Regions from separate parts of the Paenibacillus sp. PvR133 genome, predicted to be linked through region 1. Evidence: a T-box and tRNA genes for the amino acid it is inferred to sense, from the RefSeq annotation. Region 1 holds a T-box; the other regions hold tRNA genes.
What was found. The T-box of region 1 lies ahead of leuS (leucine--tRNA ligase). A T-box ahead of a tRNA ligase gene usually reads a tRNA of that ligase, here a tRNA-Leu.
Positions count from the first base shown of each region.

Region 2: it encodes a tRNA-Leu, which carries the amino acid that the T-box ahead of leuS (leucine--tRNA ligase) is inferred to sense. The anticodon was not compared.
Region 3: it encodes a tRNA-Leu, which carries the amino acid that the T-box ahead of leuS (leucine--tRNA ligase) is inferred to sense. The anticodon was not compared.
Region 4: it encodes a tRNA-Leu, which carries the amino acid that the T-box ahead of leuS (leucine--tRNA ligase) is inferred to sense. The anticodon was not compared.

Region 1 covers NZ_JAFIBS010000001.1:5,247,924-5,255,557, forward strand. The annotation lists gene leuS (leucine--tRNA ligase) at 1-2,301, opposite strand, end outside; T-box leader at 2,363-2,620, opposite strand; gene JOE49_RS22875 (tautomerase family protein) at 2,805-3,194, shown strand; gene JOE49_RS22880 (class I SAM-dependent DNA methyltransferase) at 3,267-4,040, opposite strand; gene JOE49_RS22885 (CvfB family protein) at 4,044-4,952, opposite strand; gene rsfS (ribosome silencing factor) at 4,949-5,296, opposite strand; gene yqeK (bis(5'-nucleosyl)-tetraphosphatase (symmetrical) YqeK) at 5,293-5,889, opposite strand; gene nadD (nicotinate-nucleotide adenylyltransferase) at 5,873-6,463, opposite strand; gene yhbY (ribosome assembly RNA-binding protein YhbY) at 6,481-6,777, opposite strand; gene aroE (shikimate dehydrogenase) at 6,846-7,634, opposite strand, start outside.
Region 2 covers NZ_JAFIBS010000001.1:3,273,852-3,281,485, reverse strand. The annotation lists gene JOE49_RS14545 (M20 metallopeptidase family protein) at 1-791, opposite strand, end outside; gene JOE49_RS14540 (transcriptional regulator) at 1,016-2,329, shown strand; gene JOE49_RS26360 (LysR family transcriptional regulator substrate-binding protein) at 2,397-2,873, opposite strand; tRNA gene JOE49_RS14530 (tRNA-Leu) at 3,118-3,204, opposite strand; gene JOE49_RS14525 (YhjD family protein) at 3,427-3,963, shown strand; gene JOE49_RS14520 (carboxymuconolactone decarboxylase family protein) at 4,106-4,435, opposite strand; gene JOE49_RS14515 (hypothetical protein) at 4,553-4,774, opposite strand; gene JOE49_RS14510 (hypothetical protein) at 4,914-5,258, opposite strand; gene JOE49_RS14505 (xanthine phosphoribosyltransferase) at 5,360-5,932, opposite strand; gene JOE49_RS14500 (DedA family protein) at 6,017-6,622, opposite strand; gene JOE49_RS14495 (YkvI family membrane protein) at 6,763-7,634, shown strand, end outside.
Region 3 covers NZ_JAFIBS010000001.1:3,188,500-3,196,133, forward strand. The annotation lists gene JOE49_RS14085 (hypothetical protein) at 16-531, shown strand; gene JOE49_RS14090 (GNAT family N-acetyltransferase) at 602-1,120, shown strand; gene JOE49_RS14095 (N-acetyltransferase) at 1,141-1,575, opposite strand; tRNA gene JOE49_RS14100 (tRNA-Leu) at 1,953-2,036, shown strand; gene JOE49_RS14105 (NAD(P)H-dependent oxidoreductase) at 2,129-2,659, opposite strand; gene JOE49_RS14110 (winged helix-turn-helix transcriptional regulator) at 2,857-3,213, shown strand; gene fabV (enoyl-ACP reductase FabV) at 3,382-4,545, shown strand; gene JOE49_RS14120 (hypothetical protein) at 4,676-4,879, opposite strand; gene JOE49_RS14125 (sn-glycerol-1-phosphate dehydrogenase) at 5,048-6,205, shown strand; gene JOE49_RS14130 (GntR family transcriptional regulator) at 6,404-7,534, shown strand.
Region 4 covers NZ_JAFIBS010000001.1:5,061,835-5,069,468, reverse strand. The annotation lists gene JOE49_RS22065 (YnfA family protein) at 1-260, shown strand, start outside; gene JOE49_RS22060 (hypothetical protein) at 356-508, shown strand; gene JOE49_RS22055 (hypothetical protein) at 585-773, opposite strand; gene JOE49_RS22050 (hypothetical protein) at 904-1,062, opposite strand; tRNA gene JOE49_RS22045 (tRNA-Leu) at 1,310-1,395, shown strand; gene JOE49_RS22040 (MBL fold metallo-hydrolase) at 1,734-2,411, shown strand; gene loaP (antiterminator LoaP) at 2,904-3,425, shown strand; gene JOE49_RS22030 (4'-phosphopantetheinyl transferase family protein) at 3,567-4,319, shown strand; gene JOE49_RS22025 (acyl carrier protein) at 4,369-4,608, shown strand; gene JOE49_RS22020 (beta-ketoacyl synthase N-terminal-like domain-containing protein) at 4,586-5,833, shown strand; gene JOE49_RS22015 (hydroxymethylglutaryl-CoA synthase family protein) at 5,849-7,111, shown strand; gene JOE49_RS22010 (enoyl-CoA hydratase/isomerase) at 7,108-7,634, shown strand, end outside.

The DNA.
Region 1 (7,634 bases):
CGTTGCACGCTGCACAATTTTACCATTCACTTGCACAACAATTTCCACTTCGGCGTCCACCGTCCATGCTTCATCATAAGCAGGCCAGGCCGCGTAGGTAATGCTATCATTGTGCCCCAGCAGCTGCCACAATTCCTCGGCCAGATGGGGTGCAAGCGGCGACAGCATTTGCACGAAGTTTTCCATTGCTGCACGCGGCAGAAGGTCTGCTTTGTATGCATCGTTGGTGAAAATCATCAGCTGGCTGATCGCTGTATTGAAGCGCAGTGCATCCAGATCTTCGGTTACTTTTTTCAGCGTTTTATGCCAAGTACGATTGAACTCATCGCTACCACCGTCATTTGTAATTTTATCGTTCAGGCTACCATCCTCGGAAACAAACAGGCGCCATACGCGGGACAGAAAACGATGTGCTCCTTCTACCCCATTCTCATTCCATGGCTTGGTCGCTTCCAGCGGCCCCATAAACATCTCATAAATACGCAGCGTATCGGCGCCAAACGTATTGACAATATCATCAGGATTAATGACATTACCGCGTGATTTACTCATTTTTTCATTGTTGTTGCCCAAAATCATACCCTGGTTGACCAGCTTATAAAAAGGCTCTTTCGTTTCCACTACGCCGATATCATACAGTACCTTATGCCAGAAACGGGCATACAGCAAGTGAAGAACCGCATGTTCCGCTCCGCCAATATACAAATCAACAGGCATCCATTCACGTTGTTTCTCTTTGGATACAAGCTCTTTGTCATTTTTCGGATCAATAAAGCGCAGGTAATACCAGCAACTGCCTGCCCATTGCGGCATTGTATTTGTCTCGCGGCGTGCTTTCATACCTGTCTCAGGATCAATGGTTTCGATCCAATCTGTTGCGTTCGCCAGCGGGGATTCACCTGTACCTGAAGGCTTGATATTGTCCATCTCCGGCAGTACGAGCGGAAGTTGGTCCTCAGGAACCGTTTTGATCGTTCCATCTTCCAGATGAATTACCGGAATCGGCTCGCCCCAATAGCGTTGACGGCTGAATAGCCAGTCACGCAGGCGATAGGTGACTTTGCCGTGTCCTTTGCCCTCGGCTTCCAGCCATTCAATCATCTTCGGAATCGCTTCCTCGTTGGTAAGTCCATTCAGCGGGCCGGAATTGACGTGCGGTCCATCCTCAGTATATGGCTCATTAGCCACATCTCCACCTTGGACAACCTCAATGATATTCAATCCGAATTGCTTGGCAAATTCCCAGTCACGCGCATCGTGAGCAGGTACAGCCATAATCGCTCCAGTTCCGTAGCCTGCAAGTACATAGTCAGCAATCCAGATCGGCAGCTTTTCGCCGTTCACCGGGTTCACTGCATAAGCTCCTGTGAATACGCCTGTTTTATCCTTGGCCAGATCCGTACGCTCCAGATCGCTTTTACGAGCAGCTTGTTCACGGTACTGTTGCACAGCATCCTTTTGCTCAGGCGTAGTGATAATATCCACCAATTCCTGCTCTGGTGCCAGCACACAGTAGCTTGCGCCGAACAGTGTATCTGGACGGGTTGTAAACACTGTGAGTTGCTCGTCATAGCCTTCAATTGGAAAACGAACCTCTGCCCCGGTAGACTTACCGATCCAGTTCCGCTGCATATCCTTAATACTCTCAGACCAATCCAGTTCCTCCAGATCCTCCAGCAGACGATCCGCGTATTCCGTAATTTTCAGCATCCATTGACGCATTGGTTTACGGACGACCGGATGACCGCCACGCTCACTCTTACCGTCAATAACTTCTTCATTCGCTAGCACCGTTCCCAGCGCCGGGCACCAGTTCACAGGTACTTCAGCTACATATGCAAGGCCGCGCTTGTACAGCTGGATGAAGATCCACTGTGTCCATTTGTAATAATCAGGATCCGTCGTGCTGATTTCACGATCCCAGTCGTAGGAGAAGCCGAGCGATTTGATTTGACGGCGGAAGTTATTTACATTTTTCACCGTAATTTCGCGTGGGTGCTCCCCTGTATCCAGCGCATGCTGCTCGGCAGGCAGACCGAAGGCGTCCCAACCCATCGGATGCAGTACGTTGTAGCCGCGCATTCTTTTATATCGTGAAACAATATCCGTAGCTGTGTAGCCCTCCGGGTGGCCTACATGCAGGCCGGCTCCAGATGGGTACGGAAACATATCCAAAGCATAAAACTTCGGTTTGCCCGGCTCTTCCCCGGTGCGGAACGTCTTGTTCTCATCCCAATATTTCTGCCATTTTGGTTCAATACTTTGCGGTTGATAGCCGTGCTTCGGCTGTGTGTCTGTCATTGTCTTTTCCTCCTCAAACGGTATGCAACAAAAAAACCTCTGCATCCCGTAGCGTGTCAGCGCTAGGGACGAGAGGTTATATTCCCGTGGTACCACCCTAGTTAGCAGAAAGCGTTCTTCGCGTTCTACTCCCTTTGCACCTGATAACGGAGGTGATCCGATGCGGGTTAATAACAGGATACAAGCACCTGTATAGGGCGTTCCTGCGTTGGACGCATATCTCCGAGGCGAGTTCACTTTGCACTGTCAACCGGCTTGCACCACCCGCCGGCTCTCTACATGTCCAGACAAAGCTACTATTCCTCATCAGCGATTGTTTAACCGTTAATAATGGCACTATTATATTGAAAACCGCGAAAAAAGTCAAATAAGGACTACCTTTGGTGTTAAAGACCCTCTTCATACTAATTGTTCATGACACATGCATACGAATGTTTTATAATGATTTCGAATTAAATCGCTTCAAGTTGAGATGAGTTGAGATAAGAAAGGTGAGCTGAGAAATGGCACAGATTAAAATTTACGGAATAAAAGAAACTCTAAATCCAATCAAAAAGCAACTTTCAGAGGTGATTCATTCTGCTGTGGTGGATGCGTTCAAATATCCTCCTGACAAGAGGTTTCATCGTTTTTTTCCTATGGATCAGGAAGACTTTATATATGCCGATGGTCGCTCTGAGGTGTACACCATTATTGAAATCAGTATCTTTGAAGGCAGAACGACAGAAGCTAAGAAGCAACTCATTAACCTGTTATTCCAAAGAATTAACGATCTTTTGGGTATTTCTCCACAGGATCTTGAGATTACTATATTTGAAACACCCAAACAGAACTGGGGCATTCGGGGTGTACCGGGTGATGAGCTTCAGCTGAGCTATAAAGTGAATATATGAGTGCAAAAAGACGCCCTTCATGTCATCATGAAAAGCGTCTTTCTTTTCCCATACTCGCTAAATGAAGCCTTGCTATTTTACAGCAACATAAAACAGTCTCGCCGCGTCATCTTCTGCTTCTACCCATTCAAAATCCGCATATACCTTCACATCACGAAAACCCGCTTTGGACAATTCTGCCTTCATCCAGTCTGGGTCATAGGCACGTTGTACATGTATTTCCTCGAAACGCTGGTATAGATCGCGTCCTACTTGTTCTGCTTTCGCAAAGATACTAAGATGATGCTCAATTTCACAACGGGGAGTGTCCAACGCACATGTCCAGATATACGAGATAGAGCGTTCATCCAGTACGAATGGTTGCTCTTCATCATAACGTAAAAACGTCTGCGGATGATGTACATCGAACAAGAAGGTTCCGCCAGGCTTCAGACCAGCATGCGTTCTGCGAAAAGTAGAAATTATATCTTCTTCCTCCAACAAGTAATTCAGACAATCGCAAAAAGAAATTACAGAATCCACAGGCTCGGGTAAAATCCATTCTCTCATATCCTGCTGTATCCAGCGAACGCTTCCCTCACGAAACAATCGCTGTCCCTGTGGAGTGGTTTCCATTTTGCGGCGGGCTACTGCCAGCATGTCAGAGGATAAGTCGATTCCAGCCACCTCGAAGCCCGAGTTAACTAGAGGAATCGTAATCGAACCCGTTCCGCAGCCCAGCTCGGCCACCGTATGCGGCATACCGTACTGATCCCAAGCCTGCCGTGCAAAGCGCAACCAGTCCGGGTACGGCATGTCCTGCATCAGCTCATCATACACATAGGCAAACTTCCGGTAAGAAGCCATTTTTTATTCCCCATTCCCGTCCTTCGGTTCAGGTATATTCTCCACCAGGTAGGTCCAGTTTTCCTTTTGTGTAACCAGTCCTTCCTTCATCAGCTTGCCCATCGCACGCTTGAAGGCGGATTTACTAATACCAAACCGTTGTTTGATAATATCCGGCGGTGTTGCGTCAGAATAAGGCATGCCGCCGCCCGGACGCTCTTTCAGAAAAGCAATCAGCCGCTCCGCATCCTCATCACGGCCTACTTCCTTGCGTGGTGACATCGCCAGATTGACCCGACCGTCTTCCCGAACAAGCGTGACCCGTACCTTGACCTCTTCGCCCAAGCGAAGCATCCGGTTACGCTCCGAGGAATGAATCATTCCAATCGCGCCAAAACCAAGCACACCTCCGTCCACCAGGACGAATGTGCCCATCTGAAGCGGCTTGTACACAGTCGCCTGCACCCATGTATTTAACCACGAATCAGGGGCGTGGAAGCACAACGGAGCCAGCTCCTGTTCCCCTGCCAGCTTAGCTCGCAATCTGCCTTGCTTGTCATGCTCCATAATGGCATACACGTAGTCGCCCACCCGAGGATGTAAATCTCGGTTTTCTGGCAACTCACGAATCGGCAGCAAAAGCTGACGACCCAATCCCATCTCCAGGAAACAACCCAAACGCGGATGCACATCGGCCACCTCAAGCTTTGCCATTTCGCCCAACGACAAGAACGGCTTTTTCATGGTTGCGGCCAAACGGTCCTCTGTATCGTGAAAAATAAATACCTCCAACCGTTCACCAACTTCGATTTCACGTGTCAGCTCCGTATAATGCAGCAGCACATCCTGCTCACCAACAGTGAGAAAATAACCGAAAGGAGATACCTCACGATCCACCATAATGGTGACATAAGTACCGGCGATCAAACTCATACCTTTTCCACAACCTTAGCATCCGACCAGAGTCGTTCAATGTTATAGTATTCGCGCTCGTCGCGATGGAAGACATGCACTACGACATCCCCCAAATCCATTAGAACCCAACGGGCGGAATCCATTCCTTCGATTCCTTTGATGGTTACACCTTCATCATGAGCGCGTTTGCGAATTTCTGTTGCAATCGCCTGTACCTGTGTATCCGAATTACCGTGGCAGATGACAAAATAATCAGCTACTAGTGATATTCCCCGCAAATCCAGTGCGACAATATTCATTGCCTTTTTATCATTTGCAGCATCAACCGCTGTTTGCATTAATTGCTCATTAGTTAGGGTCATTCATGAACCTCCGTTTTTCTCTGTTTTAGTTGTTGAATCAAGTCATTGCGCGACAAGACTGTCAGTGGAAAAATAACCTTTTTCTTTTCCAGCAACAATGTAATCGTGGAGTCAAATCCAGCGATAAGGCCCTGCTCCAAGCTTTTCTTTGCCTGTTTACGGATATGCTCAACCCCCGGAAAATCCCGTCCCGGTTCGATGTAATCAGCGAGACACACGACTTTATCCAGCAGGCTCATACCTACGCGTCCTGACGTATGCCAGCGGATCGCATTCCTTATTTCCGGATCATCCACTCCGTAATCTCTTGCTGCAACGCAGTATCCTACCTCTGAATGCCAGAGCTGCTTGTCATGTTCCAAAAGCTCCTGATTACATTCGGGATGACTGCGAATCACCTCTTCCATCTGCTGGACAGGCCAATATTTCGCTACATCATGCAAAATAGCCGCCAGTTCGGCCTTATCCGGATCTGCTCCATATCGCTGCGCAAGCTCAACTGAGGTATGCATAACACCTAGTGTGTGCTTCCAGCGCTTTTCAGGCATTTGACCAGATACGGCTTCCATTAATTGCTCACGGCTGTACTTCATACAAACCGCCCCTTGTAATATAGTCATGCACACGATCAGGCACAAGATAACGGATGGTACGCCCTTCCGCAGCACGCTCTCGAATATCCGTCGACGAAATGTCCACCACTGGCATATCCGCCATCAGTACCTTGTCCTGCAAATAATGCGGCAACTCATCCAACGCAAGCTGGAACCCTGGGCGCCGAACACCAATAAAATAAATTCGCTGCGCCAGTTCCTCAATTCCCTGCCAATGAGGCAAGTAGTTCACCATATCCGCACCAATAATAAAATAAAAATCCACAGCAGAGTGCAACTCCTGAAGCTCCTTGATCGTGTCAATGGTATAGGATACTCCCCCGCGAAGCACTTCAATATTCAGCACTTCAAAAGCAGGATGACCCGCTACCGCTTCACTCGTCATCTCCAGACGCTCCTTACCGCTCGCCCCCGCCTGATGCTTGTGCGGAGGAATATGAGAAGGCATAAACCATACTTGATCCAGCCCATAGGCATCTCTTGCCGCTTCTCCAGCCAGCAGATGTCCAATATGAATCGGGTCAAATGTACCACCCATAATACCGATTTTCATAATTTTCTCCCCGCGTGTTATCCTCTAGGCAACTCGATTTCCTTATGATCACGGGATTCTTTGTACAAAATAATAGTGCTCCCGATGATCTGAACAAGCTCAGAACCTGTCTCCGCGGCCAGTTCTTCCGCAATTTCATGTTTGTCGTCCAAACAGTTGTTCAAAATTTGCACTTTCATCAGCTCACGCTTTTCAATCGCATCGTTGATGTGACGCATAAGATGCTCATTCGTACCGTTTTTGCCTACTTGAAAAACCGGGTCCAAATGATGCGCCATTGAACGCAAATATCTTTTTTGTTTACCTGTTAACATGTATATTTAACCCCTTCGTCGCCACATATGCAATGCAGCATTTCCATAATTTTAATGTACAATCTTACTTACGACAGGCTACTCAGCACAGCCGCTCTCATTTGCTCTACAGCAGGGACAACCCCTGTAAAATACTCAAAAGCCACAGCCCCCTGGTACACGAACATGCCCAAGCCCCCATGTACAGTGCAGCCGCGCTGTTCACGGCTTTCCCGTAAAAGTCTCGTTTCCAGCGGATTATAGATCAAATCACTCACAATGATTCCCTCCGGAATCAAGCTCGTTTCCAGTGGAAGTTCATCCGATAAAGGGGACATTCCCACCGAGGTTGTGTTAATCAACACATTCACTGTGGCGAGCACGTTCTTGGCATCCTCGTTGGAATAACCCCTCACTGGGATCGCCTCCGTCGTCCACTCTAATGCTAGTTGCTCAGCTTTGTCACGTGTTCGGTTCAAAATAATAACCGATTCCGGTTGCTCTTCCAATAGAGCATGAATTACGCCACGAGCAGCCCCTCCGGCTCCAAGAACAGCAATTCTTGCGCCCTTCAAATCGACAGAAGTCTCTTCTTTGAGGGAACGTACGTAGCCAATTCCGTCCGTGTTATAGCCCTTGAGCCGTCCATTGTCATTCACTATCGTATTGACAGCGCCAATGAGTCTGGCCCCTTCATCAATCTCATCCAGATATTTCATAACCTCGACTTTATGGGGAATCGTCACATTGACTCCGCGGAAATGCATAGCGCGAATCCCCTTCATGGCATCTTCCAGCTGATCCGGTTTGACATGAAGAGGTACAAAATCTCCTTCAATCCCCGCTGCCTGTAAAGCTATTTTATGCATAAGAGGCGA
Region 2 (7,634 bases), 2.0 Mb from region 1:
ATTCTGGCCGTATAGGGAATCACGTTGTTTGTATTTCCGCCTTCCATCACTCCAATTGTAAGAACTGCATTATCAATTGGCGAAATTTCACGGCTTATGATTCCCTGCAGCGCCAGATGAAGATGAGCAGCTACATTTAATGGGTCTACTGCGGCGCTAGGCATCGCTCCATGTGCGCCCCTTCCGCGGATGATGACTTCGAACCAATCAGAAGAAGCTGAAATCGCTTCTCCGGCCTCAGGCAATACAAATTGCCCGACAGGAATCGGCATTCCAGTCAACACGTGTAGCATCATGGCTGCATCCACTTTAGGATTTTCGAGAATCCCATTCTCAATCATCATCTTTGCCCCGTGCAGAGTCTCTTCACCCGGCTGAAACATAAGCTTAACCGTCCCGTGAAGCTGCTCTTCGTTGGCCTTCAGGATCTCCGCAGCTCCCAAGAGCATGGAAGTATGCAAGTCGTGGCCGCATGCATGCATGTTTCCGTTCAACGACGCAAAAGAAAGATCCGTTTCCTCTTGAATGGGCAGCCCATCCATATCCGCCCGGATAAGAATCACCTTCCCGGTATGTTGTCCGCCGATCGTAACCGTTAGACCTGACTCTCCTACGGGAGTGGGCTTAAGCCCCATCGACTCTAACACCTCTTTTACGTAGGCCGTTGTCCTGGGCAAACTTAAATCAAGTTCCGGAACCGCATGAAGATGATGCCTGTACATGACCAATTTTTCCTGCAGCTGATGGGCCATACCCAAAAAGTCTCCAGCTTCTTCAATCACAATGAACATCTCCCAAAACACATATTGAATGAACGTAAGAACAGAGTGAACATCCCCCCCTTTATATTTTAAGACTTTTTAAGAACACTTTTATCGTACTTTTAATGGTATTCGATGTCAAGAGAAAATAAGACATTTTAAGAACACTATTTTGGATACTGCCGGAACATTGATATATCACATTTATTGTGATATAACTCTTTTGATTGAACTGTTTATGAAAGGAATCTACCATGAAAATCAAGCTGGGTATTATCACGCCTGAGACCCATATGGACTATTTCCGTACCATTGAAGAAGAAATGCGGCCCTTATGTCAGTTCAGGTTTCTTACAATCAGCAACTTCCGGGAAACAACAGACATCTATCTCAAAAACTTAGGTTCGGTGGATGGATTTGTGATCAGTGGCAGGATGCTTTACGAGTCAATCGATAAGGAATGCCTGGATGAAAAAGTACCTGTTCACATTTTGCAGGATGATGAAAACCTACTTTATAGGGAACTTTTCCGGCTGCTGGTTACAGAACCTGGGCTTGATATATCCAGGATCTATGTGGATTATGCGTATATAATCGAGTCCTTCAGTGAATTCCAGCAATACCTTACTCATGAGGGAAAGCCCATTGACAGCGGAGATCTGCTCGAACGGGTGGAAACAATGCTCGACAACCATATCACTCTGTGGGAAGACAAGAAAATAGACCTGTCCATCACGGCGTTCGGCCACTTTGTTCCAGAACTCAAAAAGCACGGAGTCAGATATATCTTAATCCGGCCCACTTTGGAAAACGTTAAAGAGACCATAAGCGAGATCATCAACGAAATTACCATCCTCAAGCTTAAGAGCCAGAGGGCAGTTGTTGCATGCTTATCGGCCAAAACGGCGGAGTCGCCATCTGAAGAGCAGCTTCATGAGCTGAAAGTCCTTGTCGGCAGGTTTCTGCGCAGCGTGAATCTGGCAGACACGGCCCAAATTTCAGAAGGCTTTGTCAGACTATACACCACCTACGGAAATTTCATGAAAATCACCTCTAACGCGCATAACTGCACCCTGCTGGAGTATCTGGAAGGATACATAAGCGACAAGGTGAAAATCGGGTGGGGCTCGGGGCATGAATATTTTCAAGCTAACGTCAACGCCACCAAAGCTCACAGACAGGCGGAAGCCTTTACGGGCAGCTGCAGCTTTTTTATAAACGAGGATCAGAAGGTTATCGGCCCAATGCGGAGTATGAATGTCATACAGTTCTCTGAACAGGGGGACCCGGAAATCATGGCGTTAGCCAAAACCATCGGAATAAACAACATCAATTTGCAAAAAATCATGTCCTATGCAGAAATCATGAGAACCAATAAATTATCCTCTGAGGATGTTGCTGAGTGCTTGTCCATGACCGTCAGAGGTGCAAACCGTATTCTTAACAAAATTGAAGAAAGTAAATACGTGCAAACGGTATTTGAAAAACGGGACAACAGTAAAGGGCGGCCCAAAAAATACTACGAGCTGTTGTTTCTGGACAAAGAAGGGCGCAAAATAAGCAGATGATACGCATTGGCAAAAAAGGCATATTTTCAAAACTGAAAACGTGCCTTTTTTGCACTTATTTACCAAGTCAAATCATTTCCTGGTCGGACGACCAGCTCTGTACATGCTGCAGGAACCGCCGCGTTGCAGGGGAAGCATATTTCATCGAGTTGACCGCGATGCCAAGGGAACGGAAGCTGTGCTCCTCCAGCTCGAGCATGGCTACATGCTCATGCTGAAACCGGGTGACCAGCTCCGGTAGGATGCTGATGCCCAGGCCTTTCTCTACCATAGCTATGATCGCATAATCATCCCCGGCGGAGAACTTGATGTTCAGCTTAATCCCGGCCTTCTCCAGTACCCGCTGCACATCATAGTCCGAGCCGGGCTTCGGAATGATGAAGTCCTCGTAGGCGATCTGGGCCTGTGGCATATAAGTGGCTTTAATCAGCAGATGGTCGGTGGAGTGAGTCGCCAGCATCCGATCCCGCTTTACCTGCTGCTTGAGCTGCTCATTCCATTTCAGATTCTCCCGGATGGGCTGAAGAACCTGTTTCCCGTTCACCGTCAGCTTCACACCAGAACGGCTGCGCACGAGCAGCGGGAAGCCGAATTCTTGCTCCAGGCTGCTGATCGTATGGCTGATGCCGGATTACGTGAAGCCCAGCGCCTCCGCCGCCTTCGTCAGACTGCCCAGCTCCACCACGCCAGGAACACTTCATAATGAGCAATACCTTGCAAATTTCGAGTATGCAAAAAGCCCTTGAATCTCCTCGACAGGAAACTCAAGAGCTCGTTCATTGTTAAATTGGTGCGGTCGAGAGGACTCGAACCTCCACGGGGGTTAGCCCACACGGACCTGAACCGTGCGCGTCTGCCAATTCCGCCACGACCGCATATAAGTTGTCGTTTATCCTCGAAAGATCAATCTTTCTTAGCGACAAGATAGATCATACCATGGTCATATCTAGATGTCAAACCTTTTATGTTCGTTAATTTCCTCTTGATAAAAAGGGAATAATAAACTAAAATAAGAACATAGGTTCTCATGAATGAATGTTCCTTTTCTTCAATCGGTTATGAATTATCATCACATTTTCCTAAGGCGGTGAATGGTCATGACTTCTTTAGATACTACTCAGCATGAATGGTCTCTTGTGAAAAGTTATCTGCTCCTTACCTTTATTCAAAAAGTATTTGAGCGGGACAGCCTAATTCTTGAAGAAAGCGGTATGCTGAAAACCCCTGATCTTTATGTCGAAATGGTTAACGCAGGTGTAGATCGTACCGGAATCCTGCTGTCTGAAATAAAACATGAATTTAATAAATATCACATTCATGTTCTGGACATACAACAAAACCACTCCGGCGTTCACGCCACCTATATAAGTAAAGGCAATCAAGAGCAGTTTAGTATGGCTATGCCAGCATTCCGTAAAGAAATGTATGAGCGGATGCGAGCATATCTGGGGCTCTCGACCTCCATTCCTCATACAGCTGCCCTTCCTTTACTAAAGAAACATCGCCCCGAATTACCAAACAATTCAACTTCCAAACCCCTACGCATCATTGAACGAAGTTTGGTTACATCCTCTTTGGCCTATAAGCGTAAAACGTCTCGCCCTGCTGCTTTTGCCGCAAGCAGAAGAGCATAATCCCCGCACAACAAACACGCAAAAGAAAGAAGCTTCCGCAGACACCAACTGTGCTCGGAAGCTCCTTTCCATAACCATCATATATCAATATCGATCTATATTCGCTATCACGAAGTATAAGCATATCTATTAATGATTTGCTTTATTGCAACGCCTTCTGTACACGCGTAACCCCTTGACTTAGAGCATGTCCTCCACCTACTGCTGCGGCCACAGCAATGGTCTCCATAATTTCCTGATCACTGGCTCCTTTGGACCGCGCCTCGTCCACGTGATAAAACGTGCATACTTCATTGTTGGCAAATAAGCCAATGCCTAGCGCAATCAGTTGCTTGGTTTTCTCATCTAAGCTGCCGGCTTGAAAGCACTCTCCGGTAAAGCGATGATATGCATGAACTACCTCGGGCAACTGATCTTCCAAATGGCTGATTTGATCCTTGTATGCATGTACTTTTTCGTCCATAACCGTCATTGACACAGCACGTCCTCTCTGTTGGATTTCCCTTCATTACTGTGTCCGATTTAGAGTTTCTGTATGCCTAATGAATCGCTCAGTTATTTTTATCCAACACCCATTTGGAACCCCTTCCTAACCCAGATCTATCGGATTGTGACGCGGCTCGCCGAACGGCTGGTATGTATAACTGCGATCCAACTTGACCACACGTCGATTCTGGCGGCGAATAAGCACCTGTTCATCATCCCATGCCAGTACAATGCCAACAACATCGTTGGACTCCAATCCATCGCGTACGACACGCACCTTTTCACCGGAGAGTCGATAAGCATCCAATTCTTCGTCCATAATCATCCTTGTCCCCTCCTTATTCACTTTTTTAACACAGCAACCATGATTCTATATACATGAAAAAAGTTTAAAAAGAGACCTAAACAATCATTTAGGTCTCTTCTCTCTTACTACTTATATGGATTGCCAACAGAGCGACAAATTATCCCGACTGGTTTACACTGTGATCATGTTCTTTTGTATCGTTCTTCTCGTACCAGAAGTCCAGCACTTGTGCAGACAACACTCGCTGATCTACATACTCCACTTGGTGAGCAGTAAATTCTTCTTTCCAAGAGAAGGACAATTCTTCGCATAGGTTAACCAACGTCAACAACTCAGACCAGGCCACATAGCGTTTATACCAAAAAAACTGAGGATGTTCAATCATATAGGGATACAAATCGTCGAATTCCGTATGCTTACAATCCAAGGCACGCTCAAAGTGTACTTTAGCCGCTGCCAGTTTTTCCAGAAAAAACTGTTCGGTCAATTGTTCTTTCCCCATGTTGCTGCCTCCTCTCCAAAACCTTATCTATATTATAAGCGAAATTGAAGCTCATGCAAAGGTTATTATTAGAAATAAGGATCAGGAGTTTTGAATTGTTACTATTCAGCAAACTCAATCTTGCCGTCAGCTAACGACGAAATTTTGACCAATGACTCTACACGAATACCCTGCTCACGGATGGTTCTCGCTCCGGCCTGAAAGCTTTTTTCCACCGCGACACCAAATCCAACCAACTCCGCTCCAGAGCGTTGAATGATTTTAACCATACCTCGCGCCGCATCACCATTAGCAATAATATCATCAATGAACAGAACACGGTCATCTTCGTGAATAAATTGACGAGACAGCATAATATCCGTAACAATACCTTTTGTAAACGAAGGTACGCGTTCACACAGCGCGTCTGGATCAGCTAATAGGGTCTTTTTACGACGAGCAAATACCAACGGTACACCCAATTCCAATGCTGTCGCAAACCCGATGGCAATGCCTGAGGACTCCACGGTCACTACTCTGGTGATCTTCTCTTCCCGGAAACGTGCTGCGAACTCTCGTCCCATTGCCATTGTCAGCTCTGGATCAACCTGGTGATTAAGCAAACCATCCAGCTTCAGCACCTGATCTGATGCAATCACGCCTTCATTTAAAATTCGTTTCTTTAATACTTCCATTACATGACCTCCCACGACATTCCTATGCGGTAAAAGTACCATACTTCACCCGCCGCTTTCAAGCTGTAGCTGCTTTTCATGCGGTCATGTGACATTTTTTTTACGCTTGTTCCAGAACCATGCGGTGATTCCTCCCACAACGATTAAAAGAATAACGACCAGCCCTATCCGATGCGTCACCTTCTCCATTAGCTTCGCCACCTGCTCCCAATGCATGCCCACCGCATGTCCAATCCCCAAAAATGTACCGCACCACAGCAAAGCTCCTGCTGATGCATAACTGATATAGCGAAAAACGCCTAGACGGGTTGTACCTGCCAGATATGAGGATACATGTCTCAAGCCGGGGACAAAATATCCGAACAGGATTCCCCAGGTACCGTAGCGCCCAAACCAATTTTCAGAAGAGGCAATTCTAGAAGGCGTAAGCCTCACCCATTTTCCGTATCGATGCAAAAGTGGTTTGCCCAGCAGACGCCCCAGGGTATAGCTAAGCATCATACCCGTCATACTACCGAAAAATGTGACTGCCAGTGCAGCAATGAAGTTGTAGTGCCCTTGAGACACGAGCCCGCCGAAGGCGATCATTAGCACTTCGTCGGGTATCGGCATACCCGCAACTCCAAGTGCAAGCAAGCCGAACATTGCCAAATATCCGTATTCCAGTATCCATGCAAGGATTTGACCCATAAATTACGCTCCCGTCAAGCTACTCATTAATTCACTTTAATTATTTTCAGTCTCATCCAGTCATGTCCTATTTCAGTTGAACATAGTTTGTATTATATGCTCGCTGCAGCGTTATTCAAGCAGGCAAGGAGGGACTGGGGATGAAACGTAATATTCATGTTTTCCAGATTGCTTTTACATACATCGGTACAATCGTCGGTGCCGGATTTGCTACCGGACAAGAAATTCTGCAATTTTTTACGCAGTACGGTCGTTGGGCTACACTCACTATTATGCTATCCACAATCATATTTGTATGGTTGGGTACGAAAATGATGCTGATCGCTCATGATATTTCAGCCAAATCCTACGAGGACCTGAACAAACATCTTTTTGGCGCCAATGCCGGGAAATGGATTAGCTGGTTCACACTCATCGTGCTGATTGGCGTAAACAGCGTCATGCTGGCAGGAGCTGGCTCTGTTTTTGTAGAGCACCTTCACCTGCATTACCAAACCGGACTGCTTATTACACTGATTGGAACTTATTTGCTGCTAAGTAAAGGCATTAAAGCCATCTTGCATATGAACACCGTGGTTGTCCCTTTGATGATCATCATGTCTCTTCTGCTCGTTCACAGCACGCTCTCCATGCCTAATCCTCAGAGTTTTATTACGAATACGACAGATCACAGTACATTTCGAACCTTGCTCTCTCCACTGCTGTACACGTCCTTCAACCTGACTATGGCCCAAGCCGTGCTTGTACCCCTTGGCAGCCAAACCTTTTCCCGAAGAACCATCCGCTGGGGCGGAGTTTTGGGCGGAATTGGTGTCGGATTTATGCTGATGGCTGCGCACTTTGCCATGTCAGCACATATGCCGGGCATTCAGCAATTTGAAATCCCTATGGGAAGCATTGCTTACCGTCTGGGTGCCTTTGTCGAAATCATATACATTCTACTCATTTTCATGGAAATCTTCAGTACCTTTGTGGCTGACATTTATGGAGTCAGTCTGCAAATTCGTCAGCA
Region 3 (7,634 bases), 2.1 Mb from region 1:
AGAGGTGAATTGTACATGTTCGACCCTACGGTTTTTGATAATTTAAAAGTGGCTATGGAAAATACGGTTTACGATCTGGATAATTTGGATTCACGTATTGACATTACACAGCGGATCGACAGATTGGAAATGTCCGTGATGTCACGTGAATTTGCTGTCCAATTCAGACTGAGAGAACACCCGAGTGTGACAGCAGAGATTCAACTAAAGGCGGATTTAAACAACTTGGCTGCGGAAATTTTGGAAATCAAAGATCAAATTCCGGGATGTGTCTTGTTGCTGAGTTTTTACATGGAAATTCGTGAAATTGAGTCACAATGCAGCCGGATTGAAAATATACTGGCCAAAATTTGGAAGCCCGATCTTCGACCAGTACAAACGCTTAGTCAGATTTACGGAGAGAAGACGTCTACATACCAAAACAGGATTGAACTCCGATTTTCCAGACAAATTAATGAAGATCAGATGGAAGACATTCCAGAGCTGTTGGAACACATATTGCTGACGCTTATGGAATTAAACAAGGTCTAAAGGGTTAGGGCCCTAATGTAAATGACATTAGTAGACCAACAAGTTAACGTTAGAGGAGTTGAAAGTATAAATGAATGAACTTGAATTCTCTCAAGTATATGCGATTATGGAGGCTTCATTTCCTGAAACGGAATGCAGAACATCCGAGTCACAGAGGGCTCTGCTTCATCATCCATGTTATCGTTTACTTACCAAAAAGGACGAACAAGGGCAAATAATTGCTTTTTTGGCGGGATGGGAGTTTACAGATTTTCGGTTTGTAGAGCATATTGCCGTAGATTCGGCTATACGAGGTGGCGGGTTAGGTAAAGAGCTTATGAGCAAGTTTATTTCACAGTCCGGTAAACCGGTAGTACTGGAGGTTGAGCCACCAGTGGATGAATGGACTCGGAGAAGAATTGGTTTTTATGAACGTTTGGGGTTTCATCTGAACCATTTTGACTATGTACAGCCCCCTTTAAGAGAAGGACAGGCTGATCTGCGGCTTCAAATTATGAGCTATCCAGGTGCGCTGGCTGAACAGGATTTTGCTCCGTTTAAAGAGATTTTATATACCGAGGTCTATGGGTTAAATAAGAAGACTATATAGCTAAAGATGCTTCATTATCGTTAATGTTTTGTCCATGCCATCACAAATTCTTTCTCGTCAGTTTCGGCATCAACAGATTCCGCTTGAATGGTAAATCCATTTTTGGTATAGAAGTTAAATGCTTTCGTGTTCGACTGGTATACTTTTAATTGAATCTCATCATGTTGCTTCTTGATCCAATCTAGTAGTAACTTGCCATAGCCTTTTCTTTGAGAATCAACACGTATAAACAGAGCCGCCAAGTATCCATCCAACATGGAAACAAAGCCGCCGATGCTATGATCATCTTGTATGATAACGTAGTTTTGAGCGAGGGGAAGGTACCTGTTTTCCATCTCGGTAACTTGTGATGCCCAATACTGCGGAGCAATAAAATGATGGGCTTCTATGGAAGCATCCAGCCAGATGGCTGTCAACTCGTTGAGCTCTTCCACATTTGCGGGTCTAATCGACATCGTATCTCCTCTTTCACAGTGCAGTATGTAATCTTATAGATGATGTTGAAATAAAAAAGACCGTCCGAGGACGGTCTTTCTACCCGTGGCGCTTAATTAAAGCTTTGATCCGTATCCCGCGCCTCCGTCAACTCTGTAAATTAGAGAATAACGGACCGGGTAAGGGATACGCTCAACATGTGATTATTGATGTTGACGCACCTCCTTTCCTGATGGACCCATTTTACCATATATGGATTGTGATATCCAGTGATTTTCTTATATTTGCGGAAATGATTCATAGAAAATACAAAATAAAAATGGCTTGATTTTATGTTCTATGGAAGATATAATCTTAATTACCGTGATTGAAAAACATCGGTGTGAGTACATAATATGCGGTCGTGGCGGAATTGGCAGACGCGCACGGTTCAGGTCCGTGTGGGCTAACCCCCGTGGAGGTTCGAGTCCTCTCGACCGCATCATAGCCTACATTTACAGGTTCTTGGATTGGCTGGATGCCACCAAGAGCCTGTTTTTATATGGTTAAGATGCGTGTACCATTATAACTATTTTATTTATACTGAAATATATATTTAATATAGTCCTTTGCACTCTGATTAATGTCTTCGTCGCTTGCTTGAAATGAGGCTCCGAAGACAGCGAAATAGGGTAATGTTATCGCGCCAACATGCACTGCGCTTGCTTTAAAAGGTGCTATAACTTCATCTACAGTAAAAGAAACGGAACCAGTAGGTGAGTAATTTTCTTTTTTATCGCCAATGGACATGGCTATCCATAGCTTCTTTCCTTTTAACTTATCACCTTGTGAACCATAAGCCCATCCATGAGTAAAAACATCATCCATCCATTTTTTTAATAAAGGCGGGTAACTATACCAATATAAAGGGAATTGAAATATGATATTACTATGTGCTTCAAGTAACTTTTGCTCTTTCAAAACATCAATGCTCCAGTTTGGGTACTCTTTATAAATTTCGTGAATTGTAATTTCATTGGTATATTGAAGTAATTCTCGTTTCCATCTGTTATTTACTCTAGAATCTTCGATATGGGGATGAGCTAAAATCACAAGAGTTTTCATCATAAATCACCTTTCTTACGTAACATATTTGCCTTTGTAGATGCTCTATTATTATTCTGTATGCTTCAAAAAAAGTAAATACACACAATAAAGTAAGATAGTTACTTGAAAGTGTGCATTGGACTTAGAGTGAAGATACGCAATTATAAAATTAATTAGATAAACTTTGTTATTTTTAGCGTTGAAGAGGTGGTACTATGAAACAATATAATTTAGGCATAGAAGCAACACTTGAGATCATCGGAGGTAAATGGAAATCATTAATCATTTGTTTATTAATGTCTGGTAGAAAAAGGACAAGTGAATTACAGCGTAGTATTCCGGGCATTTCTCAAAAGGTTCTTATACAGCAACTTCGCGAACTTGAAAAGGATGGTATCATAGGTAGACATGTGTATAATCAAATGCCTCCAAAAGTGGAGTATTATATAACGGAATATGGAATTACAGCAAATGAAATTATTGACTTAATGTGTTCTTGGGGAAGGGCTAATATCCAAATAAGACAACAGCAAGGAGAAGATGTGATGTTGTTAGAAAATGATTCAAAATGAATAGTGGAGTAAAAAAGCGTTGCAGACTATGATGTTTACGGTAGTTTTCTTCGGCTGTCTTCAAGTGTTATGTTATGTGTTGAGCCGCAAGCTGATTTGCTATATAGTTATGACTGGACAACCATTCCATCCATATTAAATGAATGCCAAAGTAGGGGGACCCTTGCAATGATTATTAAACCGAAAATTCGTGGTTTCATATGTACGACTGCACATCCTGCAGGATGTGCGGCTCATGTTAACCGTCAGATCAACTACATCAAAGATAGCACATCAATACAAGGAGCTAAAAAGGTACTTGTGATCGGAGCATCTACTGGATATGGGCTGGCTTCTCGTATTGCTGCGAGCTTCGGTCTGGGAGCGGACACCATAGGGGTATCCTATGAACGTCCCGCATCAGAGGGGCGCACGGCTTCAGCAGGCTGGTACAATACGGTAGCCTTTGAAAGAGCGGCCAGAGCAGCTGGCTACATAGCAGAAAGCATTAATGGAGATGCTTTTTCTCATGAAATTAAGCAGGAGACGTTGAAGCTGGTAAAGGAAAAGCTGGGCAAGGTAGACCTGATTGTGTATAGTGTCGCTTCACCGCGACGGACACATCCCGATACGGGTGAGACCTTTAATTCCGTTCTCAAGCCTATCGGACAGTCTTTTTCTAATAAAACAGTGAATACGAATACAGGTGTCGTATCACAAATTACGCTAGAACCGGCTACGCAGGAGGAAATTGAGAACACCATTACGGTAATGGGTGGCGAAGATTGGTCCTTGTGGCTGAAAGCGTTGGAAGAAGCTGATCTGCTGGCTGAAGGGGTAACCACACTGGCTTACTCGTATATTGGTCCCGAAATTACGGAGGCTATCTATCGTAAAGGAACCATTGGCCAAGCTAAAAATGATTTGGAAGCTACAGCACATACTTTAACAAAGCAACTGGAGCGTTATCATGGAAAAGCTTACGTTTCTGTGAATAAAGCTTTGGTTACACAATCCAGTTCGGCTATTCCAGTCGTACCTTTGTATATTTCTTTGCTGTTTAAGGTCATGAAGGAAAAGGGACTGCACGAGGGATGTATTGAGCAGGCACAACGTCTGTTCGAGACGCTATACAGTGGGTCCACTGTGGAAACGGATGAAGAAGGACGCATTCGGCTGGATAACTGGGAAATGAGAGACGATGTGCAGCAGGCTGTCAAAGCAGCTTGGTCCGAAATCACTACAGAAAACGTATCTGAATTGGGTGATCTCGAACAATACCGTCTGGATTTCCTCCAATTATTTGGATTCGGGTTTGATGAAATTGATTATGAATTAGACGTTAATCCATAGGTTGATACACTTTCATAAGTGATATTTGTAAAACAAAAACGGGTACTCTCAAGCGATGCAATTGCTTAAGAGTGCCCGTTTTTTATGTATATTGGCAAAGAACAAGTTGCACTCGTTTCACTAACAGCATTTATCGAGAATTAGACGTGGGAAGCGACTTACGGTGCAGCAAGCGAAAAACGGCAATGGTAATGATAATCCCCGCAACGCCAAAGACTGCAACAGAAGTCAGAGCTCGATAGGCTTGCCAGCCGAACAAAAATGCAATACCACTGCCAAACGTTGTACCTGCCAGTAAACCAAGTGCGCAGGCAATATCCGTTCCAAATTTCATAAACATGTTCCTTTCAAATGTATAAATTAAAAAGCAACTTGTACTTTTTCGCTGGACTTGGACATACACTTGTGCGTACAATTAAATAGTAATCGTTTTCAAACGGAATCTATTAATCATTATGGATCATTCTTGTGCAAATTATTCCTTTTTCAGGAGGCTGATGAAATGAATATGAATGAGCAGATCAAGCTGTGGAACGAAGAGGCGCAGGCTAGTAACGCTGATCATCCTCACCGAAAGGTTGAATTGTTTATTGAGGTACGGGATGGAGCACTGCAGTCTGTTGTTCCATATCTGAACCAACAGGATTATCGTCATGTAACTCTGGTAGAAGATGAACATACTTCGGCGGCGGCTGGAACAAAAGTGGCTGAGCTGATTCGTGAGGCAGGTTTGACAGTTGATGTCGTCCGCTTACCTCCGAATGCTGTAGGGGATGTGATTGCTGATGAGACCTACATTATGAAAGTGCTGCTGGGTGTGGCGGATAAGAGTCAGGCTGTACTTGCTGTAGGCTCCGGCACAATTCATGATCTGGTTCGCTTCGTATGTTATAAAATGAATCGTCCGTTCTTGTCAGTACCGACGGCTGCTTCGGTGGATGGTTTTACCTCCGCAGGCGCACCACTAATTGTGGACGGCAGCAAGCAGACATTCCAAGCAGTTCCGCCAGAGGCGATCTTTGCTGATTTGTCCGTGCTGGCAAATGCGCCACAGACGATGACTGCGGCCGGTTTTGGCGATATGCTCGGTAAGTTCACCTCACTAGCGGACTGGCATGTTTCCAGAGATTTGGGAAACGAGCCGTATTCACCTGTGGCTAATCGCATTACTGAGGAGGCTCTGCGTGACTGTGTAGAACATGTCGATGAGATTGCGGCAGGTAGCAAGGCTGGGGTCGAGGTATTGATGAATGCGCTGATTGCATCCGGTATTTCGATGCTGATGATAGATCATTCTCGTCCAGCGTCAGGGGGAGAGCACCATATTTCCCACCGAATTGAAATGGATTTTATCGCAGAGGGACGCAAGCAAGTTTTGCATGGTGCCAAAGTGGGCGTAGCATCCTCATTGCTGTCTGACCTGTACAGGGATTTAGCAGCCAGTCAGGATGTAGAGGCATTTAAGGTGTATCGGGGATTGCCTACGTCGGAGCAGATGCGCGCATGGCTGGCTCAGGTCGGAGGCCCATCTACCATTGCCGAGCTCGGGGTTACGGAGGAACAGCTCGCTCGTGCATTGCGCACGGCTCATACCTTGCGTGATCGCTATACTGGACTTAAGTATATGAATGAGAATGAACATCAATTGCTTCGTTCGTAATGTGCAACCTCTACACAAATTGTCCCTTAGATATTCAGCCACTCATGTGTGGCAAGGAAGGGATAAGCGAATGGGTTTACACCTCCGGCAGCAATACGACGATATCCTGTTCCTGTAACATTTGTATGTACAAATGAACGGTATGCTATAATCGTGGAATATGAACAGGTACACGATATTGCAAGTACGGAGGAAATTATGGCGCCCAAATATATACAAGTTAAACAGGAGATTTTGTCCTGGATTCATTCATCTAAACTGGAACCACAAAGCCAGCTTCCATCTGAGCATGAAATGTCTGAACAATTTGCCGTTAGTCGGCAAACGGTGCGTCAGGCGCTGGGTGAGCTGGTGCAGGAAGGCTGGCTGTTTCGGATGCAGGGCAAGGGAACCTTTGTCGCGACACGGGACAGCAAGCAGCCCGAAGATCCAAAGACGATTGGAGTCATTACAACCTATATATCGGATTATATTTTCCCATCCATTGTACAGGGAATTGAATCTAAATTGAGTCGTCAGGGCTATAAGATGCTGCTGTCAAGCACAGGTAATGACCCTGAGCAAGAAAGTCAGTGCCTGGAAATGCTATTGAGTCAACCGCTGAGCGGAATTATTATCGAACCGACCAAAAGTGGAGAGCGTAACCCCAATCTGAACTATTATTTAACCGTGGAAAATCGCCAAATCCCTTATTTGATGATCAATGCGCGTTATGAGGAAATGGATGCGCCATGTCTGCGAGTAGATGATGAAAAGGGTGGTTTTTTGGCGGCCGAGCATCTGATTAAGCTGGGACACCGACGCTTGGCCGGATTTTTCAAAACCGATGATATGCAGGGGATTCTTCGTATGAAGGGATTTGTGGCCGCTCACCGCAAATATGGTGTGACACTACACCCGAACGCAGTAACGACTTACCGGACAGAAGAAAAAAATGAGATTCCGCTACAACGTGCGTCGAGGCTATTGACGATGGAGGCGGGAGAGCGTCCTACTGGATGGGTGACCTACAATGATGAGCTGGCTGTTCGACTCCTGGATATTGTACGTTCGGTGGGCCTGAACATTCCCAATGATCTATCGTTGGTTGGGTTTGATGATTCATTTTTGGCGACAGCAACGGAAATCAAGCTAACGACAATTCGGCATCCAAAGGAAGAATTGGGGCTACGTGCTGCCGATACCATGCTGTCGATGATTGAAGAGAAGGGGTACCATGAAGAAGATCGTCAGTTAATTCTACCGCCTGAGCTCATCGTTCGTGAATCTACGGGGCCTGTTCAGGTCATGCCTGGAGAAAACAAAACTAGGCAGGGAGATCAGTCTTAACATGTAAGGACAAGTTAGTAAGTGTACAGCTTCAACGCTTAATATTTGATGGGCATGTTTTTCGCCATACCGAACAGTCTGTTTTCTGGATTGCAGAAAT
Region 4 (7,634 bases), 190 kb from region 1:
GGCAGTGGCTGCGTGAAGGAAAGACATGGTATGTCGGACTTTGCGGCGGAGTAATCTTGGCTGTGTATGGAATCATTGCTACCTTTCAGGTTTTTTCCTCTTTTGGGCGTGTATATGCAGCATACGGAGGTGTCTTTATTGTTCTTTCCATTGCATGGGGCTGGTGGATTGATAAAAAGACACCCGACTTGTACGATTTCATTGGTGGATTGATTTGTTTGGTCGGTATAGCTGTAATCCTATTTCCGCGATCAGGATGATAGGACGAAAAACCCTATTTTATTTTTGAAAACATGACTATAGGTCTACAAAAATAAGCTTCATATTCCGAAATAGAACTTAAGGAGGGGGTTCTATGAACTGGAATCAAATGAAGCTTAGATTGAAATTTGGTAGTGCTGTACCGAAGAGTGAAGGTAATTTCTCTTTTGGTATCATGTGTGGACTCTTAATCAGCATCGTGCTGTGGATATCAATCATTGGCTGGATCATGCTGATCTTTAAGTGATTTTACGAAATCACTGTACATATCAAAACAAATGAATTAAGGACTGCTCACAAACCTGTGTCTTATTACCCATGCTTTATTTTGTGAAATCGTTACGTAACTTGTCTATCCCGCGACCTATGGCTTCATCAATCATATCGGTAGCAGCAGGTGTATCTGCATCGGTGTCAGGAATGCGATTAAATCCTGGCTCGCGCTTGTCCAGGGATTGTTTATGTTCGATTTGATCGTCAGTACGATTCTTTTCAGAGTTATTATCTCTCATAGCACATCACAGCTCCTTTTATTAGGCATATTCAGCTTCTATACTTTACATAAACGCTTGTGCTCCAGACTAAACGTTGATAAAAATAAAACCGGGAGGGAGTAAATCCCGCCCGGTACTTCCCAAACAACTAGCGATGCTCAATCAGATCAATCGCTCCCAGAACAACATGAGCCAGTCCGAAACCGAGAATGCCTGTAGCTGCAAGTTTGTACTTACTGCTCAGCAACACAGCGCCTGAAGCCGATACTACCGTTCCAAGAACAGCTGGAATCATACCTTCACGCATTCGTAACACCCCTTCTGGTAGTTTGGAAAGACGTTTATTAGTGTAATTCAAATGTGCACAAGTTATACAAAAAGAGAATTTTATTATTTTTTTAAAAAAACACTTTACAATTCGATAAAATTATCGTATTATATGTTGGTGCCCAATTGAACGACATTTACATAACGAGAACACTTCTTAATCAGATGCGTGTTTCTCAGATACTTGTAAGACAAGTAAGTGTAAAGATTAGCGTTCCTAAATTTATGCCGGGGTGGCGGAATTGGCAGACGCACAGGACTTAAAATCCTGCGGTAGGTGACTACCGTACCGGTTCGATCCCGGTCCTCGGCATTCTTGATTTATAACGGACACATCAAAGTTAAATGAACGAAAATAACGCGAGGTTCTGTGTACCTGCGGAATACTCCGTAACAGGTATGTAGGATCAACAAAAAACGTCTCACCGTTAACATACGGAGAGGCGTTTTTTGTTTTGGAAAAATTAAGCGATCTTGTAACAGAGAGTTGGAGCCTTTCTATTGCATCAATTGTTATAATCATAGGACAACGAAATTAGGCCTTTATAATTAAATAGTAAGTATTTCTAAAAAATGAAGTGGCCTAAAACCTTAAATCAGAATGTTGTTGTTTTTAATTAACTATTGGGAAGGTGGTTCGGTGAAGCTGATATGAATCTGACTTTTCATATGGAACAGTTAAGAGTCTGTTTTATGAATTTCATCAATTATGTATATTTTGTAATGGATGAGAAAACAAGAGACATAGCTATTGTTGACCCATCATGGGATTTATTGAAAGTAGAGTTCTATCTTCAACAATTGAATGGCGATCTCAAAGCGATACTATTAACTCACTCACATTGGGATCATATTAATTTGGTAAATCCACTCCTGGAAAAATATAATCCGCAGGTATTCATGTCAACAAACGAAATCGATTTTTATCATTTTAGATGTAGAAATTTACATTCAATTAAAGACAAGGATTCAATCCAGGTCGGTGAAACAGAAATTAAAAGTCTTTTGACTCCCGGACATACCGCGGGAAGTGTATGCTATCTTTTATCAGATCGCTTATTTACTGGGGATACAATATTCATTGAAGGTTGTGGCTTTTGTGACCCAAATGGAGGAAATCCAATAGAATTATATAATAGTGTTCAAAAAATAAAGCGAGAAATTGATGACTCTATTCAAATTTATCCTGCTCATTCATTTGGTAAAGCGCCTGGTTTTACACTCAATCACCTCATGGATGAAAATATTTATTTTCAATTTACGAGTAAGGAATCTTTTATTAAATTTAGAATGCGTCCGAACCAAAAGGGCCTGTTCGATTTCAAATGAGTCTGTATTGTGGCCCAGTTCTAATGGTGAGAGAAAATCTTAAATATAAAAAATAATACATAACGATCTATCATTTGTCTGTGCCCCAGATGCTCAAGTTAACTAGAGTAAAACACTCGGATCAGTTCTTTTATAAGCCGCCAGAAACGTTGAAGCTGTATTCGAAAGATAATAATGACTTCAAATTAAGCATTTTCAGAAAGGTTTGCGAATCCAATCTGAACTTGGCCGTTTCCAATCAACTGTGAATTGACAGGGTTTGAGTAGAGGATTATAATGGAAAAACATTATTCCAATTATATGATTATATGAAAAATAAAGGAACTTTTCTGTGGTTAATCGCTGGCGGGTCACGTTAACCATCAAAGAGGGATATATCGTGAGAGATTGTAGCTTATCAAGTAGGATAAGTGAAAGGGCGAAGCTATGTATATGGGTAGTAGACATTATAGGAGATGAGTTGGCAGTACGTTTTTATAGGAGATGAGTTAAGTGAGCTGGTACGTGTTTTTTGTGCGAACGGGTAGGGAAGAACAGGTCAAGCAGCTTATTAATGAGTGGTTGGATTCTGAAGTCTACAAACCCTTTATACCACTCCAAGAGAGACTCTTTAAAGTAGCAGGAATAGTAAAGAAAGAATGGGCTCCTTTGTTCCCAAGCTATGTATTTATTGAGTCGAATTTACCTGACTTGCAGTTCGTAACCAGTACAAATTCAATGATTTGCACTTCTAGTGATATCATTCGTTTATTGAGATACTCGAAGTTTGAAGCTTCAATGAGAGATTCGGAGAAACAAATGTTAGAAAGTCTATGCAATGATAGCTATTGTATAGAATCATCAACTGGAATTATTGAAGGAGACAATATACGTATCCTAGATGGCCCACTTAAAGGAAGGGGGAGTATAGTTAAGAAAATAGATAGACATAAACGACAAGCGGTCATTCAGTTAGAATTTATGGGTGATATCAGGTTAGTGAGAGTAGCTTTGGAAATTATAAGTAAGGTTTAAAGTGGAGAACTCGTGACGAGTTCATACTCCATGAGGAAGCTTTCAGAACCCTTAAGGGATTTGAAGGCCTTTTTTGATTTGGACTGCTAAGTTAGTAGTTTACTAGGGGGGATATGCGTAGCCTCGTATGCAGAACAACTAATGTTGAAGCGGGAAGATGCCGTGATGAAGGCGGCCGTCAGTTTTGTCCATGCAGATTATAACGCAGACGCTCCCCTTGATCGAGAAGTCTTTCATTCGGATGAGTGTAGTTACTTCGAGAGTTTGGTATTCCATCGGCGGAAATCCAACTTTGTGCTTGGCAGGCTAAGTGCCAAACAAGCAGTTTCGGTGCTGTTAAGCGAGCCAGACCTGCGCAACGTAAGTGTGGAGTCAGGTGTCTTCGGCCAGCCCATGCTTCGAATCAATGGTGTCCACAGCTATCAGGTGAGCATTGCCCACTGCGACTATATCGGAGCGGCTGTTGTTTTTCCCGAAGCACATCCCATGGGCATTGATATTGAGAGGATTGATTCTAAGCGAAATAAGACAATTGAAAGCCAACTGACGGTGGAAGAAAAGGAAAGAATCTCTGTCGTGCGGGGAGTAGGGGAGTACTCAGCTTTATTGACGGTTTTTTGGACAGTGAAGGAGGCCCTGTCGAAAATATTACGTACAGGTTTTACAACATCGCTGCATGTACTTGAAATGAATGAGACCAGGTTTGTGGATGGATACTTCCAAAGTACATTTTCACATTTTCCACAATATGCTGCCCAGTCTTACCAGTTAGGTGACTATATCTGCACGATTGTAGCACCGAGAAAGACGGAATGGAGTATGAATACTTCTCGGCTTTATGAAAAATTCAATGCAAGTTTTCATCGAAATCCGTTTGTAGATCATGTTTACTGAACACCAGGTTTGTTGAGTTTTAAATCATTTATTTTTTAGGAGGATACCTATGCATAAGGAAGAAGTATTCGATATCGTTAAACGTTGTATTCGTGAAGTGCTTCCCGAATTACAAGATCACACGTTCGAGTATGGAGATCGATTGGTGGATTTGGGTGCAGATTCAGTAGATCGGGCTGAAATTGTAAACAAGACGATGGAAACATTATCTCTTAATATTCCGCGCGTCGAATTGTCTGGCGTGAAAAATATAGGGGAATTGACAGATGCACTTTATGCAAAATTATGAAAAACCTGAGTTAGTCGTTACGGGGATTGGCGTGACTTCGGCGATTGGGCAGGGGAAGGCTGCTTTTGCCTCGGCGTTGTTCAAAGGGCAGCATGCATTTGGCGTCATGCAACGCCCTGGCAGAAGAGGCGAAGCTTCATTTATAGGTGCGGAGCTGCCACCCTTGTCTTATCCGAATGCATTATCCAAACGAATGTTACGTACAGCATCATTTTCGGGGCAGGTGGCCATGGTAACCCTTCAAGAAGCCTGGGATGATGCCCAATTGGATAACGTTGATCCTAGCCGTATTGGACTGGTGGTTGGAGGCTCCAATTTTCAGCAACGGGAGCTATTTCAGACTTATGAGGCCTATCGGGACAAAATGTGCTTTGTACCGCCGACCTATGGGGTTTCCTTTATGGATACTGATTTGTGCGGACTATGTACCGAACAGTTCGGTATTCAGGGGTTAGCTTATACCGTCGGTGGTGCATCCGCGAGTGGACAAGTCGCAATCATTCAAGCAATTGAGGCCATTCAAGCAGATCGTGTTGATGTTTGCATTGCAATGGGGGCATTGATGGATATTTCGTATATGGAATGCCAGGCATTGCGATCCTTGGGAGCGATGGGAAGCGACCGATATGCCGATGAACCTGCAATGGCGTGTCGACCATTTGATCAGTCGCGGGACGGGTTCATCTATGGGGAATCTTGCGGGGTTGTAGTCATAGAACGGGCCGATTCCGCCGTGAGGCGTCGGGAGAAACCTTATGCCAAACTGGCAGGATGGGATATGGGGATGGATCGAAACCGGAATCCCAATCCCTCCTACGAAGGCGAAGTCCGAGTGATTAGAAGAGCTTTGGAGAAAGCAAAGCTGCTACCGGAAGAGATTGATTATATTAATCCCCATGGGACAGGCTCGGTCGTTGGAGACGAGATAGAAATAAAGGCATTACAGGATTGTAAATTGTCACATGCCTATATCAATGCAACCAAATCCATTATCGGTCACGGCTTGAGCGCGGCAGGAACTGTTGAAATTATTGCTACTCTTTTACAAATGAAAGAGTCGAGACTTCACCCTACCCTTAATTTGGAGGAGCCTATCCAATTGGACTGCAATTGGGTGAAGAATGAGTCCGTACCAGCAATTATTCACAATACTATGAATCTGAGCATGGGGTTTGGTGGAATCAATACTGCCATTTGTATGCAAAAATGTGAGTCGCGTATTTGAGAGAGGGGGACGATTATGGTTGTCGTGGGAATTGAGGCAATGAACGTTTTTGGTGGCTCTGCCTATCTGGATGTTATGCAATTAGCCCAACACAGGCAATTGGATCCTGCAAGGTTCGAAAATTTATTAATGAAAGAAAAGGCGGTTGCCCTACCTTACGAAGATCCAGTTACCTTTGGAGTAAATGCGGCAAAACCGCTGGTGGACGCTCTTTCAGAAGCGGAAAAAAACCGAATCGAAATGCTTATCACCTGTACGGAATCAGGTATTGATTTTGGAAAATCAATCAGTACATATATTCACCACTATTTGGGGTTGAATCGGAATTGCAGATTATTCGAGCTCAAGCAAGCCTGCTATTCCGGTACTGCTGGACTCCAAATGGCGGTGAATTTTATTCTTTCTCAGGTCTCGCCAGGAGCAAAAGCGCTTGTAATTGCCAGTGATATTTCACGATTTATTGCTGCTGAAGGCGGGGATGTCTTGAGTGAGGATTGGTCTTATGCTGAGCCAAGTGGAGGCGCAGGGGCCGTGGCAATGCTCATTAGTGAAAATCCTCATGTTTTTCAAATTGATGCAGGCGCTAATGGATATTACGGCTATGAGGTGATGGATACTTGCCGGCCGATTCCAGATAGCGAGGCTGGGGATGCAGATTTGTCTTTAATGTCCTATCTGGACTGTTGCGAGCAAGCGTTTTTGGAATACCAAAAACGGGTGCAAGGAGTGGATTATAAAGATACCTTTCAGTATCTTGCCTTTCATACTCCTTTTGGCGGAATGGTAAAAGGAGCGCATCGCACGATGATGCGAAGGTTGACTCAATCCAAACCAAATGAGATTGAGGCAGATTATTTACAACGTGTTAAGCCCGGATTGGCGTATTGCCAACGAGTCGGTAATATTATGGGGGCGACTTTGTACCTCTCCTTGGCAGGTACGATTGATCAGGGTACATTCGATGCTCCAAAGCGAATCGGCTGTTTCTCCTACGGGTCAGGCTGCTGCTCTGAATTTTATAGCGGGGTTGTTATGCCGCAAAGCCAGGAACATCTGCGGCGTTTTGAAATTGAGCGTAATTTGAATGATCGCTATCAGTTAACTATGGATGAATATGAATCCCTGCTAAAAGGCAGTGGCGCTGTACGGTTTGGAACCCGCAACGCCAAGCTGGATTTTCAATTGATTCCGGGGGTGATAGCTTCCGGGAAAGGGAGACAGCGGTTGTATTTGGAAGAAATCTATGAATTCCACCGTAAATACAGGTGGGAATCATGAGTTATCAAACGATTCAGGTTCGGTTTCAAGAATCGATTTGTTATATTCGCTTTTACCGACCGGAGGCAAATAATACGATTAATAATACCCTCATCGAGGAGTGCTTGCATGTACTTGCACTATGTGAGGAGTCAGTTACGATCGTAGTTTTGGAAGGTTTGCCGGAGGTGTTCTGTTTTGGCGCGGATTTTGAGGGAATGCGTGAAAAAGTGGAAAGTGGACAAGAACATGCAATGAGTCCAGAGCCTATGTATGATCTGTGGTTAAAATTAGCAACTGGGCCCTATATCACGATTTCTCATGTGCGAGGAAAAGCAAACGCTGGTGGCGTCGGATTTATTGCTGCCAGCGATATTGTGATAGCCGACGAGACGGCACAGTTCAGCTTGTCAGAATTGCTATTCGGACTTTTCCCTGCTTGCGTTCTACCATTTTTAGTCCGCAGGATTGGATTCCAAAAAGCGCATTATTTAACACTAATGACGCAGCCCGTTTCGGTTCAACAGGCCCATGTATGGGGGTT